One region of the Bradyrhizobium sp. 26S5 genome, then DNA from elsewhere that is predicted to be linked to it. Evidence: riboswitches for the same ligand, from Rfam matches in the RefSeq annotation. Region 1 holds a riboswitch; the other holds the start of a gene.
What was found. Region 1 has a riboswitch for cobalamin ahead of V5279_RS06780 (ribonucleoside-diphosphate reductase subunit alpha). Riboswitches for the same ligand answer to the same signal wherever they lie in the genome.

Region 2: linked by a shared signal. The riboswitch ahead of V5279_RS42640 (TonB-dependent receptor) and the one ahead of V5279_RS06780 (ribonucleoside-diphosphate reductase subunit alpha) in region 1 are both predicted to bind cobalamin.

Annotation. Positions count from the first base shown of each region.
Region 1 covers NZ_CP145948.1:1,415,007-1,422,432, reverse strand. The annotation lists gene V5279_RS06785 (ribonucleotide-diphosphate reductase subunit beta) at 1-357, opposite strand, end outside; gene V5279_RS06780 (ribonucleoside-diphosphate reductase subunit alpha) at 348-2,027, opposite strand; cobalamin riboswitch at 2,392-2,605, opposite strand; gene V5279_RS06775 (hypothetical protein) at 3,286-3,483, shown strand; gene V5279_RS06770 (DUF1521 domain-containing protein) at 4,210-5,724, opposite strand; gene V5279_RS06765 (hypothetical protein) at 6,671-6,970, shown strand; gene V5279_RS06760 (hypothetical protein) at 7,013-7,204, shown strand; gene V5279_RS06755 (SctD/MshK family protein) at 7,323-7,426, shown strand, end outside.
Region 2 covers NZ_CP145948.1:9,008,270-9,015,695, forward strand. The annotation lists gene V5279_RS42625 (ABC transporter substrate-binding protein) at 1-242, opposite strand, end outside; partial or broken gene V5279_RS42630 (ABC transporter ATP-binding protein) at 527-1,299, opposite strand; gene V5279_RS42635 (iron ABC transporter permease) at 1,296-2,339, opposite strand; cobalamin riboswitch at 2,452-2,649, shown strand; gene V5279_RS42640 (TonB-dependent receptor) at 2,759-5,029, shown strand; gene V5279_RS42645 (hypothetical protein) at 5,143-5,316, shown strand; gene V5279_RS42650 (hypothetical protein) at 5,515-6,762, opposite strand; gene V5279_RS42655 (MFS transporter) at 6,933-7,426, shown strand, end outside.

The DNA of each region.
Region 1 (7,426 bases):
CGTCTCCATGTTCGTGAAGGCCGCCATCATCATCTGGACGGTGAGCGGCTGGAAAATCGGGATGTATCGCTTGAGATAATTGTCACCGACCTCGATGTCCGACTGAGTAAAGAAGCGAAAGATCTGGGTGAGCAGCGCGCGCTCGCTGGCGGTGACGCGGTCCGACGCCCAGTCCTTGAGGTCGTTGCCGAGCGGCACCTCCTCGGCCATCCAATGCGTCTGCTGCTGACGCTTCCAGAACTCGTAGGCCCAAGCGTAGCGATCAACGTCATAGCTGCCCATCGAGTCAAGGAGACCAACGCGTCCCTTGCCGATCAGCGTGCGCGGATCGACACACGAGAGATCGATCATTGACATGCGAGGCACTCCTCATAATCGGTGCGCTGCGCAGGCAGCTGCCGCGGCGCGGCCTCGTCATCGTCGACGATCTTGCCGGCGAACGCCGCGCGCGAGATCGATTTTGAACGGCAGTGATAAAGGCTCTTCACCCCACGCTTCCACGCCGTCCAGTGCAGCATGTGGAGATCCCACTTATCGACCTCGGCCGGCAGATAGAGGTTGATTGACTGACTCTGGCAGATGAATGCGGCCCGGTCGCCTGCAAGCTCGACGATCCAGCGCTGGTCGACCTCGAAAGCGGTGCGAAACACCGCTTTCTCGTGTTCCGACAGAATGTCGGAATGGGCGACCGACCCCTCCTGCGCAATGATCGACTGCCAGGTCACCGGGGTGTCGGCGCCCTTGGCGATCAGTACCCTGGTCAGATGAGGATTACGTACCGAGATGGCACCAGACAACGTCTTGTGGGTGTAGATGTTGGCCGGGATCGGCTCGATGCATGCGCTGGTGCCGCCGCAGATGATGCTGATCGAAGCAGTCGGCGCGATCGCGATCTTCTGGCTGAAGCGCTCCATCACGCCACGTTCCAGGGCGTCCGGGCACGGGCCACGCTCGCGAGCAAGGGCGACGGATGCCGCGTCGGCATCACCCCGGATCTTCTGAAACATCTTTAGATTGAATGATTTCGCCAAGCCACTCTCCATTGGAATGCCATTCGCCTGGAGGAACGAGTGGAAGCCCATGACGCCAAGTCCGACGGAGCGCTCGCGCAGGGCGGCGTAGCGGGCCCGCTTCATACCCTCCGGCGCCGTCGTGATGAAGTGGGTGAGCACGTTGTCGAGGAAGCGCATGACGTCCTCGATGAAGCCGGGTTCCTCATTCCATTGGTCCCGAGTCTCGAGGTTGAGCGATGACAGACAGCACACCGCGGTGCGCTCCTCGCCGCGATGGTCGATGCCGGTCGGGAGCGTAATCTCGCTGCACAGGTTGGAGGTCGAGACCTTGAGACCGAGCTCGCGCTGGTGCTTGGGAAGCGCGCGATTCACAGTGTCGATGAACAAGAGATAAGGCTCGCCTGTCTGCAACCGGTTCTCAAGAATGCGTTGCCATAGCTGTCGCGCGTCGATCTCGCGGACGACCTCGTTCGTCTTCGGGCTGCGCAGAGCGAACGCGGTGCCGGCGCCCACGGCACGCATGAGCTCGTCGGTGAGGTTGATGCCGTGATGCAGGTTGAGGCTCTTGCGGTTGAAGTCGCCGGACGCCTTGCGGATCTCGAGAAACTCCTCGATCTCGGGATGCTGGATATCGAGATAGACCGCCGCCGAGCCGCGCCGCAACGAGCCCTGGCCGATCGCCAGCGTCAGGCCGTCCATGACGTGGATGAACGGGATGACGCCTGAGCTGACGCCGCCCTTCACCTTCTCTCCGATCGAGCGAACATTGCCCCAGTACGTGCCGATACCGCCCCCGTTGGAGGCAAGCCACACGTTTTCGTCCCAGGTGCCAACGATGCCTTCGAGCGAGTCCGACACCGAGTTAAGGAAGCACGAGATTGGCAGGCCGCGCGTGGTGCCGCCATTGGACAGCACCGGCGTGGCTGGCATGAACCACAGCCGAGACATCGCGTCATAGAGACGTTGGGCGTGCGCAACATCGTCCGCGAAGGCACAGGACACCCGCGCGAACATGTCCTGGACGCTTTCGCCGACGAGCAGAACGATCGGCGCGTTAGCTTGCCGAACGCGGTCAGCAGGCCGTCGCGCGATCGATCGAGCGTGAGATCGGACGGCTTTGGCAATGGCGCGAGAGGCCGCGGCAGCGGAGGCGATGACGGCGGCGGCACAACACACCGCTGAGGCGCGGCAGACTTTGGCCGCGCCGGCCACGGCCGCACACTCGGCCACTCAATTAGATGACCATGCTGATTGAAATCGTAAGACGGCGACATCGGCAACCCCGCGATGTTAGGGGGTGAAGCCACGCGCACGACTTGCGAGGAGACGGGTCAAACGTCCCAGGCTGCAAGCGACGCACGGGGCACCCCGCCCGAGGACGTTCTATTCTGTCGCGGCCGGTCTCCTGGCTCGCGGGTCGCTGCGGCTGTCGGCCTTCCCGGTGCTGTCGCGGCCAGTGACCATTATGACAACCGCTCGCCGCTTACAGTTGCGGGGGCAGCCCCGGAATAGCCGTTACCGGCGCACCGGGTTCTCTCTTAGCTTCCACCCTACTAGATGCAGAATGGAAGACCGTGGCAGATCTACATACAGACGCCGCGCGTCGAGATTCGTCAAGGCTTGTGGCAGGGGAGTCGAGACGCAGGACGCCACGTCCGCTCCGGGTCCGGGCCCGCAACGCTGTGTTCGAGCAAATGCCCCCCCCTGCTTCGGCCCATTCTGTGAAAAGAGTGGCAGCATTTTGATTTCGATGCTCCGTCGCGATGACGGGTGCCTATGCGAGTCCGCGTTGGATAGGAATCCGTTCGGCGAAGGTTCTGGGCGATGCTGGCGAGGGATAATCTCATGACGCGCAACGTTTGGCTTGCAATTCAAAGCGGTCGAGAATGCGATCGAGCTGCGCCAGCAAGGTGTTGCTCTTCTTGTGGAACTGGCGTGAGGTGCGTCCTGCCATGATCGTGCGATCTCGGTGGCTTGCCGCGCGCGCCAGATCGAGCGCGATAGCTCCACAAATGCTTGTGGTACCACTGAGCCTTCAACGCGCAACAGTCGCCGTCGCGCTTGCTGACGTGGCCAAGTGTTTTGGCGCCATGATTTACCAGAGCTCCGATCGCAGTAATGACCGTGCCGGCACAACGGTTGTCCTCACTTGCGTGGTCATGGATGAAGCCGCCAAGGAGGCTCGATCTTAGTCAGCTTTTCGCAAGCTGTCCCTGCTAGCATGAAGCGGATAGGTCATCTCGCGGCGACGCCGCTATCCGGGTGTTACGACATGAACGCAGCCGATATTAATGCAACAGCGCCGCAGGTTGGCGCCCCCTCCGACACCGCCGAGAGCGGCGGCGATGACACGCGTGCAGCGCTACTGCGCCGAGCATTCGAAAAGGCTCTCGTTTCCGTCGCCACGCAAGTCATAAGCGATTCCCAGTCGGATATGGATGAGGCCATGAGCGAGCTTGATGATGGGTGAGCCGAAGCTCGGCGCCACATAGAGATACAGCCCGCGTAGTAATCGAATCGAAGACGTGCCAAGTGAAACTTGGCACGTGCCACCAATTAGATGCGCATTCAATGATCTCAGATCCGAGCTGCGAGCGGGTCCCGCGAATCCGAATGCACCGGGATCTTTTTGGCGGCGGGCTGCTGCGATTTCCTTTTAACGTCCCTAGCAGCTTACTTTGACGGGAATGGCGATGCTCAAAGCCCATAGCGCCTCCGGCTTCCTGAGAAGCTGATGGATGTTCGGGGGGCGCAAGGGTTCACGCCCGGCTTCGGAGGCTAAAGACAGGCAGAGCTCAACGCGAGGCAGGGCTTGTGCTTTTGAGCCGAGGGTAGATCGCGCCATCGAGGCAGCCCTCAATCCAATTTGCGATCTTGACGGGATTTTCACTGCGACGCTTGCGTCGGCATGACTTTGACATGCAGACAAACCTGAGAGCACCGTTCCTGTGCAGCGCCTCCATCGCCGACAACGGGCGGGAACGCGCCACAGCAATTCTGGCCGGGTAGCCGGGCCTGGAGGCCCTCCGCCCGTTTGTCGGGGCGAAGGCTGCGATTGCCGAGACAATCTGACTGTTACCGTCGATCCTGAATCGATAGATCGCCAAGCTGCCCTTCTCGCGGCCGTTTGGCGAAAATGAAAGGCGGGCGCTAGCGCCCGCTTCCACGAGTTTCCGACACGCCCCGGGATCGGGCCTCATGCCGGCTGTGCATGGCGATGGAAAATGCGCTGGAACATGCTCTCGTGCATCATCGTCTTGAAATCCGGTGGCGCATCCGGGTTCTCATTGTGGTTGATCACCGCCTGCGTCACCTTGCGTCCGGAGTTGTCAACCCACCCCTGAGTTGTCTCATGGATTGTCTGAGCGCCATCGGACGTCAGCTGATCAAGCGTCCGCCCAGCATTAGACTGCGTGACCTTCAGATTGTTCTTCCCATCCTTGTCGTCACCGAGCCCCTCCACAACCATGGCATTGTCGCCGTTGGTGATGGTGAGCTTCGAGGAGATGGTTTTTCCTTTGCCATAATCGACCGTGTCCACCGTGATCTTCGTGCCGTCGTCGAGCTGGAAGGTCATACCTTTCTTGAAGTCGAAATCGTCCTTGCCGTCGCCATTAGCATCGACGTGAGGATCGCCGTGGATCCTCGAGACATGGCCGGTCTGGTTGTTCCTAACGGTCCAGGTGCCGTCCTTCTCATCGGCTGTGATCGTATACTTATCACCAAGGTTGATCGTCGCCTTGCCGTCCTTGACCTCGTGCGACCACACTGGCGCTGGCTGAGATGACGGCGCTGGCTGAGATGACGGCGCTGGCGCCTGAGCGACGGCAAGCGGAACCATCGCAAGAGGTGGCGGTGGAGGAGGAACGAAGAACACGGGTGTTGCAGTGGCAGGCGTTGCGCTTGCAGACTGGTAGCTGCCCGGCGCGCGACCCTGTTCGCCGGCATCGATACTCGCCTGATTCACCACGCCGCCGGCGCCATCGACCCAGCCTTGGCCGCTCTCATGGATCGCCTGGGCACCATCGGGTGTCAGCTCATCAAGAGTCATGCCAGCATTGGACTGAGTCACCCTCAGATTGTTTTTGCCATCCTTGTCGTCGCCGAGCCCCTCCACAACCATCGCGTTGTGACCGTTCGTAATGGTCAACTTTGAGGAGATGGCCTCACCATTACCGTAGTCGACATTATTGACGGTAATCTTGGTCCCATCGTCGAGCTGGAAGGTCATATCTTTCTTGAAGTCGAAGTCATCCTTGCCATCCCCGTCCGCGTCAACATGGGGATCGCCATGGATCTTCGTGACATGGCCGGTCTGGTTGTTGCGAACGGTCCAGGTGCCATCCTTCTCATCGGCCGTGATCGTATATTTGTCGCCGAGGTTGATCGTGGCCTTACCATCCTTGACCTCATGCGTCCATACCGGATCGACGGAAGGCTCCAAACCCGAACTTTGCTGGCTCAACAGCATGGAAGGAGGAGGCGGCGGCGCCATCATGTACATGGGAGCAGCCACAACTGGAGCGACGACCACCGGAGCGACAACGACGGCAGCACCTGCCGGCAGGTACTGGTAGGCACCCGCCGGGGCATACTGCCCCAACAGCGCGCCGAAAGCGGGGCTGGCAACCACCCCGTCAGACCCCACTCCATTCACCGTCGAATCGAGTGCGCCGACCACGGGGAGACCGGCCACGGGAAGATACGCCATTTAGTTCACTCCTGTTGCATCGAAGAAAGCGGTAAAATTGCGAGCGTTGCGCTCAATCAACTAGGAACCATTTTAGAACGCACCCCTGCCCGATGGGGAGCGAATGGATGCTTCTCGCTGCCGGCGCCGGCAACCCTGATGAGCCCCACCCCCTCCTCTCGTCGGTTTGGCACGAGCATGTCGCACACATCCAAGTCCCAAGACTGTACCAGCAGTACCTGTCGAAAAGCTGACGACAACAAACCATCGACTGAACATCACAGCCCTCGTCAGCAGACACGGGCTGGGGATCGCATGATTGCTCGCAGCCGCCTTCCACGACAGGCCACCTTTAGGGAATATCCACGCTCGCCGATCACCGGTAACATGCAGTCTCGCAGCCGACGATCGACTGTCCGATGTCAGCTACACTGAGCAGGCCCTGTTCCTTGCGAGGCCTCAATAAGCGACGAGGTCTCACCGCGAAGCCGCCAGTCGCCCCGTCGGACCAGCCCCCCCCCCCCCCCCCCCCCCCCCCCCCCCCCGTCGCGCGCTATCGATGCAATCTCTAAGTGCCAGCGATCACACCATCAGTCTCTGCAGCAACGCTCACCGACAAACGCAACAACCCGGCCGTAGGCCCAGCGACCGGGCCTGATCGCCGGACCACGCACACCCGTCAGAGCTTCGCTGCAAGCTTCACCAGACCAACGAATTGCGCCTGACGCGCAGGCACGTTCGCCGCGCCGATATCGGCTCGGCGTCAGGATGATCATACGCGCGGCCAGGGAGGCAAATGAAGCTTGCAAGCTGTCAGCAGGTGATGAGCTTCTGCAAAGTGCCGCCCAATGTTCTGGAACGCGAGACTCGTCAGCTTCTCGAAAGGTAGCACTCCTAGCATGAGGCCGCTGAACTGTAGGCGAGGAGTCGTCTATTGAGCGTAACAAGACGAGCATAGGAGAAGTCGATGATTGGAGAAATGATCGGAAGCGCTGCCGGCGGACGGTTGGGCGGACCTGCCGGAGCTGCGATTGGTTCCGCCGTGGGCGGGGCCCTTGATCACGCCTTTGGAAAGGTGATCCACAAGCTGGGGTCCGAAGATAGTCACCCCGACAAAGCTGCCGACAACAAGAACGCTGAAGCGAGCAACGTACAGCCCAAGACCGATGGTCTCGGCAAGAACGCAGAGCTGAGCCTGAGCAGTCTGGGGGGCGAGCACGTCTTTCTTTCTATTCCTGCCATCGTATCATCGGCCCGCCCGACGTAGCAGGCCACAACTACGACACACGACAAAGAAAGGTGAATAGACATGGCGGTTAATAGTGTTGGCGGTAACGGTGCCGCTCCTGCTACTCAGCAGACCCAGGATGCCGGTTTCCAGAACCAGATGGCTGAGTTCGAGCGTGTTAGCCAAAAAGTTCAGGCCCAGGCCGTGGCAATGCGCAGAATTACGACCGAGCTCTCTTCCGAGAAGAAGGTCGCCGACGAACGCGTCCAGTAAATCTGCAAGGCGGTTGGCTCACCGAGTCGCTACCGTGTCCGCGCAGTGAATGACGAACTCTGCAAGAGCCGTGCGGCGAACTGCCGTACGGCTTGTCTCGTTATTCAGGAGATGATCCGTGAGCGAATCGATTTCTCTCGAGTTTGAGGTCTTATCGGGACTCTATGCCGGGCTTAGGGGCAAAACCGCTATTGGGGCCAGCCTCATCGGCAGCGGCCTCGA
Region 2 (7,426 bases), 2.1 Mb from region 1:
CGCTTGTCGAACAGGCTGACGACGACAAGGTCGGGCTTGAGCAGCAGCACATCCTCGGCCTCGCCGGACAGCCGCGGATAGTTTCGCGCCTGTTCGGCGGCCCAGGATTGCCAGGCATCGCGGGAGAAACGGCTGAGCCCGAGGATCTGGTCGTGATCAGCCAGCGACAGCACGAGCTGGTCACTGCAGACATTCATCGAGACGATGCGCGGCCCGGCGGCGGACGCGGTACTGGCGGACATGAGCCCAGCAAGAACGGAGAGCGTCAGCAAAAAGCAGAGCCGAGCGTGATGGCTGACACGCAAAAGGTGCGCCCCCTCTCCCGCTTGCGGGGGAGGGTTGGGGTGGGGGTAGCGCCGCAATGAACACTCTTCGAGTGGAGAAAGCCCCCGCCCGCATCGCATCTTTCGATGCGACACAGCCGAAGCCTCGCTTCGGCGTTTCTTAAGAACGGCCGCCGAAGGCGGCCTATGCTCCCCCGCAAGCGGGAGAGGTGCAGCGCGTCCGCGGCGGTACCGCATGCGCATCACACGTCCGCCCACGGCACGATGACGGCCTCGCGCTGAAATTCAGCGCGGTAGGCGCTGACCGGAACACGCTGGCGAGGACCGCTTCCGACAGCGCCTCATCCGGCGGGCCTTGCGCCGCCAGCCGGCCCTCCGACAGCACCAGCACGTGATCGGCAAAGCGCGCCGCGAGCCCGAGATCGTGTGTCACCACGATGACCAAGACGCCGGTGTCGGCGACGTTGCGCAGCTTCTGCATCACGTCGATCTGGTGGCGCGGATCGAGCGACGCGGTCGGCTCGTCGGCGAGGATCACCGGCGCCTCGACCGCGAGCACCCGCGCCAGCGCGACGCGGCTGCGCTCACCGCCGGACAGCTCGGTGACGCGGCGGTCGCTGAATTCAGTGACGTCGACCGCCTGCATCGCCCGCAGCACGGCCTCCATGTCCTTCGGCGATAGCCGCGCCGGATCGGTCGCGCCATGCGGATAGCGGCCGAGCGCAACGATATCGCGCGCCGGCAGCGGCCAATGCACCATGTGCCCCTGCGGCAGATAGGCGAAGCGCTTCGCGCGCTCGCGTAGCGGCAGTGACGCCAATGCGTCGCCGCCAATCCGGATCTCGCCGTCGGACGGAATCAATCCGGCGAGCGCGCGCAGCAGTGTGGTCTTGCCGGCGCCGTTCGGGCCGACCAGCGCGACCAAATGGCCCGATGCCAGCGACAGCGAGACATCGTGCAGCACCTTTCGGCTGCCGAGCGAAGCATCGAGCGCGATGGCGGACAGCAGCGTCATGCCACGCCTCCGCCGAGCGCGCGGCGTTCGCGCATGATCAGATAGAGGAAGAACGGCACGCCGATGATCGAGGTCAGCACGCCGACCTTGATGTCCGAGGTCGAGGGGATGATGCGCACCGCGATATCGGCCGCGAGCAGCAGCGCCGCGCCGGTGAGCGCGCTCGGCACCAGCAGCCGCGCCGGATCGTGACCGATCAGGGGACGCATCAGATGCGGCGCGACGAGCCCGATGAAGCCGATCGTGCCGGTGACCGCGACCGCGCCGCCGACGCCGAGCGCAACGCCCGCGATCACGAAGAGCCGCAGCCGCCCGACATCGACGCCGAGGCTCTGCGCGGCCTCCTCGCCAAGCGTCAGCGCACGGAACGCGTTCGCCTGGCTGAGCAGGATCGCGGCACCCGCGATGATGAAGGGCAGCGCCAGCGCCACATGCTGAAAGCTGCGGTCCTCCAGCGAGCCGAGCAGCCAGAACGCGATCTCCAGCACCACGAAGGGATTGCTGGAAAGATTCATCACCAGCGCGGTCGCAGCACCGGCGAAGCTCGAGATCGCAAGCCCCGCGAGGATCAGGATCAACAGCCCGGCATTGCGGCCGGCGATCGCGAGCAGCGCGAACACCGAGCCGAACGCGGCGATGATCGCCACCACCGGCAACGCGTAGGAGCGCACGTCGGCCAGGCCGAGCGCGATCACCAGCACCGCGCCGAACGCCGCCGATTGCGGCGCACCGAACAGCGACGGCGAGGCCAGCGGATTGCGCAGCAGGCCCTGCAGCGCCGCGCCTGACAGCCCAAGAATGCCGCCGATTGCGAACGCGAGAATGGTGCGCGGCAAACGGATTTCGCGCACGATCACCTGCGCCACATCGCTGCCGCCGCCGAACAGCGCCTCGATCACCGCGAGCGGCGACAGCCGCACCGGCCCGATGCCGAGCGAGATCACGCACAGCAGCACCACAAGCGCGAGCAGCGCCGCGGTGGCGCCCCATCGGCGCCGCGCCGCGACCTCGGCCGCCAAGGCAAAATCCTGCACGCTCATCGGATCCATGCTCTTACAGCGATCGCCGTGGCAGACAAGCGACACTCGACAAAAACCGTGGCCGTCTGACCGCCGCCCGACTTCCGCCGGATTGACTTTGCTGCCCGGCCGAACCCTAGATGAACATGACGGTTCTTTCATGAGATGAAAAGGGAATGCGGTGCGGGGAAACTTCCCCAAGGCCGCGGCTGCCCCCGCAACTGTATGCGGTGAATCCTTCGTCACAGGCCACTGGGAATCTCGGTCCTGGGAAGGCGACGAAGGGTAACGACCCGCGAGCCAGGAGACCTGCCGTCAGCCGTGGTCACACGCGAAGATGCCGGTCGGGGAGTACAGGCATGAGCTTCACCTGAGGCTGTTAGCACGATGGTGAGACTGGTTCGCGGTGACGTGCCACTGACGTTACCGAGGTCTCGCTTATGTCGTCCTACCCATTCCACCATTGGCGGCGCCGCGCGCTTCTGCTCGCGACGACGATGCTCGCGCCGGCAGTCTTCACCGCCGCCGCGCGGGCGCAGCAGGCGCCTGCTCCCGATCAACTACCGGCCATCGAAGTCACCAAGCCGGGCGAACAGAACGTCACGCGCGCCAAGCCGGCTGCGGACGAAGCGCCGGCACCGCGCCGTCCGGCGCCGGGCACCGCAGAGAGCACCAATGTAGGCGGCGGAAGCGGATCGGGCACCACAGGGACAGGCACGGCCACCGGAACGGGCGGCACCAGCGGCGGTCGCCAGTTCGCCGGCATTGTCGGATCGTCCTCGGCCGTGATCACCGCCGACGACATCGCGCATTCGCCGGTGCAGTCGCTGCCTGAAATCCTCGCGCAGGTGCCGGGCGTGCAGCTGCAAACGCTCTATGGCGGGCCGAACGGCGCCAAGACCTCGGTCGACCTGCGCGGCTTCGGCGCATTCGCCACCGACAACACGCTGTTCCTGCTCAATGGCCGCCGGCTCAACGACGTCGACAAGGCCGGCTTCGACCTCACCACGATCCCGCTCGATTCGATCGCGCGCATCGAGATCACGCGCGGCAACAGCGGCGCCGTGCTCTACGGCGACAACGCGGTGGGCGGCGTTGTCAACATCATCACCAAGACCGGTGTCGGCGGTCCGCCGACGGCAATGCGAGCCGAGGCCGGATACGGCTCGTTCAACACCCGCATGGCCGCCGTCTCCGCGGCGCTCAATGCGGGACCGTGGTCCACCTCGTTCTACGGCAACGGCATCAAGTCCGACGGCTACCGCGTCAACAACGCGCTCGACCAGCGCAACGCCGTCGGCAGTATCAACTACACCACGCCCGATCTCACCGCTTTCCTCACCGTCACGGGCAGCGACCAGAAGCTCGGTCTGCCCGGCGGGCGGCTGGTCGATCCCTCGATCGGGGTGAACGAGCTGCAAACCGACCGCAGGGGCAGCAGCACGCCGTTCGACTATGCCAACCAGCAGACCGCCAGCGTCACCGCCGGCTTCACCAAAACGCTGATCAACGGCGTCGACCTGATCGTCGACGGCGGCTGGCGGCAGCGCGATACCCAAAGCGGCTTCTTCGGCACGGTACCGACCATCAGCTTCGCCTCGACCTACAACGATGCCGCGCTGGAGACCTGGTCGCTGACGCCGCGGCTCAGCGTCAAGAACGTGATGCTGGGGATGCCGTCGACGATCCTCACCGGCATCGACTATTACGATTCGACGTTCCGTCAGGCACGCGGCGCGTTCCAGGGCGTCGACCCCTTCCACATCTACAATATCGAGCAGCAGAGCGTGGCCGGCTACTGGCAGCACACGCTCGGATTGCTGCCGACCACTGACTTCGCCTATGGCGCACGCGTCCAGAATACCAGCGTCTCGGCGCGCGATCGCTACGACCCGAATGCGCCGTTCGCGTTCGACACGCAAGCGTCGCCGCTCGACAGCAACGAGACGCAATATGCGCTGCATGTCGGCGTCGAGCATCGCTTCACCGACACATTCTCGGTGTTCGGCCGCGCCGCACGCGCATTCCGCACGCCCGATGTCGACGAACGCGTCGCCTCGGGTCCGTCATTCGACCCGCTAACCTTCCTGCCCATCGCGCAGAATTTTGCGCTCAAGACCCAGACGTCGCAGGACGTCGAGGGCGGCTTCCGGGTCAGGACCAACCGCTTCCAGGTCCAGACCAGCGTTTATCTGATGGATCTCGAGAACGAGATCCATTTCAACCCGGTGCTGTTCTACAACGTCGATCTCGACCCCACCCGCCGCTACGGAAGCGAGACCAGCGCCTCGCTCAAGGTCACCGACAGCGTGACCCTGCGCGGCGGCATGGCGATCACCCGCGCGGTCTTCCGCGAAGGCATCTGGGCCGGCAATGACGTGCCGCTGGTGTCGCGCTACACCGGCAGTCTCGGCGTGACCTGGAATATCTGGCAGAACTATCTGGTGTTCGACGCCACCGCGCGCGCCTGGAGCTCGCGCATCATGGACAACGACCAGGCCAACACCCAGACCCGGATTCCCGCTAACGCCACCGCCGACATCAAGCTGAGCGGGCAAGTCGATCGCTTCTTCTGGTCGCTCAGCGTCAACAACCTGTTCAACGCGCTCTATTACGACTACGCCATCGCGAGCTCATTCACGGATGGCCGCTTCTCGGCCTATCCGCTCCCCGGCCGCACCTACATGGTGAAGGCTGGCGCGACGTTTTAGAGCGTGATCGGGCGCGGCGGGTGTGATCCCGCCGCGCCGTCTCGCTCCATTACAAGCGCCAGCAAACTGGGGTAGAATTCCGGCAGCTGATTTAACCCGCGCAGGGGAAACGCATGGGCAAGGCCGGAAAGACGAGCAAGGGCGCCGACAAGCCCAGCAAGAAGTCCGACGAAAAGTCGAAGGCGCCTCCGCTACCCGCCGCGCCGCCGGACGACGAGTATGACGAGGATGGCGACATCGCCACGCCGAAGATCGACCGCTATGGCAATGACGACGAGCCGTTGTGAGAGATGAACGATATCCATCCCTGCGTCGTCCCGGCGAAAGCCGGGACCCATAACCACAGGGCCGAGTTGTTGAAGCGCGCTGTGGCCCAGCGCGTCGCAACAATCATCATTGGTGGTTATGGGTCCCGGGTCGCGCTTCCGCCTTCGCTCGTTGAGCTACGGCGGACAAGTCGCTTGCCCGGGACGACGAGAATGGGGTCAGCAAAACTCCGCACTCTCGATCTTCTTGATGCTGCCGCGATCGAGCAGATGCGCGCCAAAGCCGCCGCGCGCCAGCGATGATGCGATCTGCGGCGATGCCAGCAGCAGCGCCGTGGTCATCGCCAGCGGCGCGGCGCTGAGCCAATCGAGCCGCACCGGCGTCAACTCTTCCGTACTGCCGCGATAGAGACCGTCACCCGCGGCGATGCGGCCGCATTCCCTGATCAGCTCGCGCCTTGTGCCGTCGCGCGACGCGCTGCCGAGCAGCGCCTGCATCGCCAGATGCGTCCGCACGCCGGCGCGGCCGTCCGCCAGCGGAGCCGGCGTCTCGTCAAGCGAGACGCGCAGCAGCAGGTCGACCAGATCGGTGCCGGACCGGTATGCGTTCATGGGCTCAACCAGCCGCGGGTTGCAGTCGATCAAAAGCGGTGTTGCGCTGTCGAGCGGCATGATGACATCGACCGACAGCGCGCCATGCCAGCCGAGATGCGCGCCGATGGTCTCGAGTGCGGCGCGGATCGCCGGCCGGCTTACGCTCTCCTTGATCGCCTCGCCGCCGCCGACGCCGGCCGCGATCTGCCGGTAGGCGTGGAAGGCAATGAGAGTGCCGCGGCAAAACACCGATTGCGCCTTCTCGACGGTGCCGGTGATGAGGTCCTGCGCCAGCACCTCGCCGGCAAAATCGCCAGCGGATTCGAGATCGTAAAGCGCGCGATGGAGGTCGTTGGCGTCGCGCACGAACCAGATGCCGCGGCTCGCGGTGCCGATCGACGTCTTGACCACGGAGGGAAACCGCAGGCCGTCGCGCAGCTCCTCGACCGAGTTCACGATCCGGGTCGGCGGCTGCGGCAGGCCGAGCTGGTCGAGCAGACGGCTGAAGCCCGCCTTGCTGTGCACGGCGCGATAGCTGGTGAAATCCGGCAGTGCGAGGCCCACGCGCGGTTGCAGCCGTCCCTCGGCGCGGGCGAACAAGAATCCCTGTTCATGGATCGGCAACAGCACATCGAAATGCCGCGACGCCAACAGACGCTCGACGAAGCGCAGGAAGCCGGCCGGATCGGTGCGCAGCGGCGGACAATGGTGGTACTTGCGTACAAAGCGGGAATAGCGCGCCAGGCACCAGCGCGAGGGATCGCAGATTTCGACGTGATGGCCGGCCAGCCCCAGGATCGTGATCGCCTCGCGGCCTGAGGTGCTGGAGCCCTCTGACACGAGCACCCGGAGCGGCTTTTTGGCGTCGATCATGACCGATCATCGCCGCGCCGCCACGCTTTGTCGCCGCCATTAATGCCGCATGTGTCGATCCGGCACGCCCACGCCGGGGGCAGCCATGCAGGCGCGTTCATGGACAATTAGCAGCCAGCCTCTATTTTCGGCGCGCCCTGCCGGGCGTTGGGAAAAGGGTTGTCTCAAAAATGGTCGACGTTCTGGCCGCACCGCAGCAAGCGAGAGCCGACAGCGCGGTGCGCACGCTGACGGGGATTTCGGTCGCCCATTGGGTCAGCCATTTCCATATTTTCGTGCTGCCGATGCTGTTCCCGTTCCTGAAGCAGCAGCTCGGCGTCGGCTATGTCGAGCTCGGCCTGGCGCTGACGGTGTTCGCGGTGGTCTCCGGCCTGACCCAAGCGCCGATCGGCTACCTCGCCGACCATATCGGCGCGCGCAAGATCCTGCTGATCGGGCTGACGATCGGCGGCTGTGCGCTGATCGGGCTCGGCCTGCATCTCAGCTATCCCTCGCTGATCGTCTGCGCCGTGCTGCTCGGGCTTGCCAATAGCGTCTATCATCCGGCTGACTACGCGATCCTCTCGGCCCATATGGACGAGGCGCGGATGGGCCGCGCCTTCTCGATCCATACCTTTGCCGGCTTCCTCGGCGGCGCGGTGGCGCCCGCGATCATGGCGGCGCT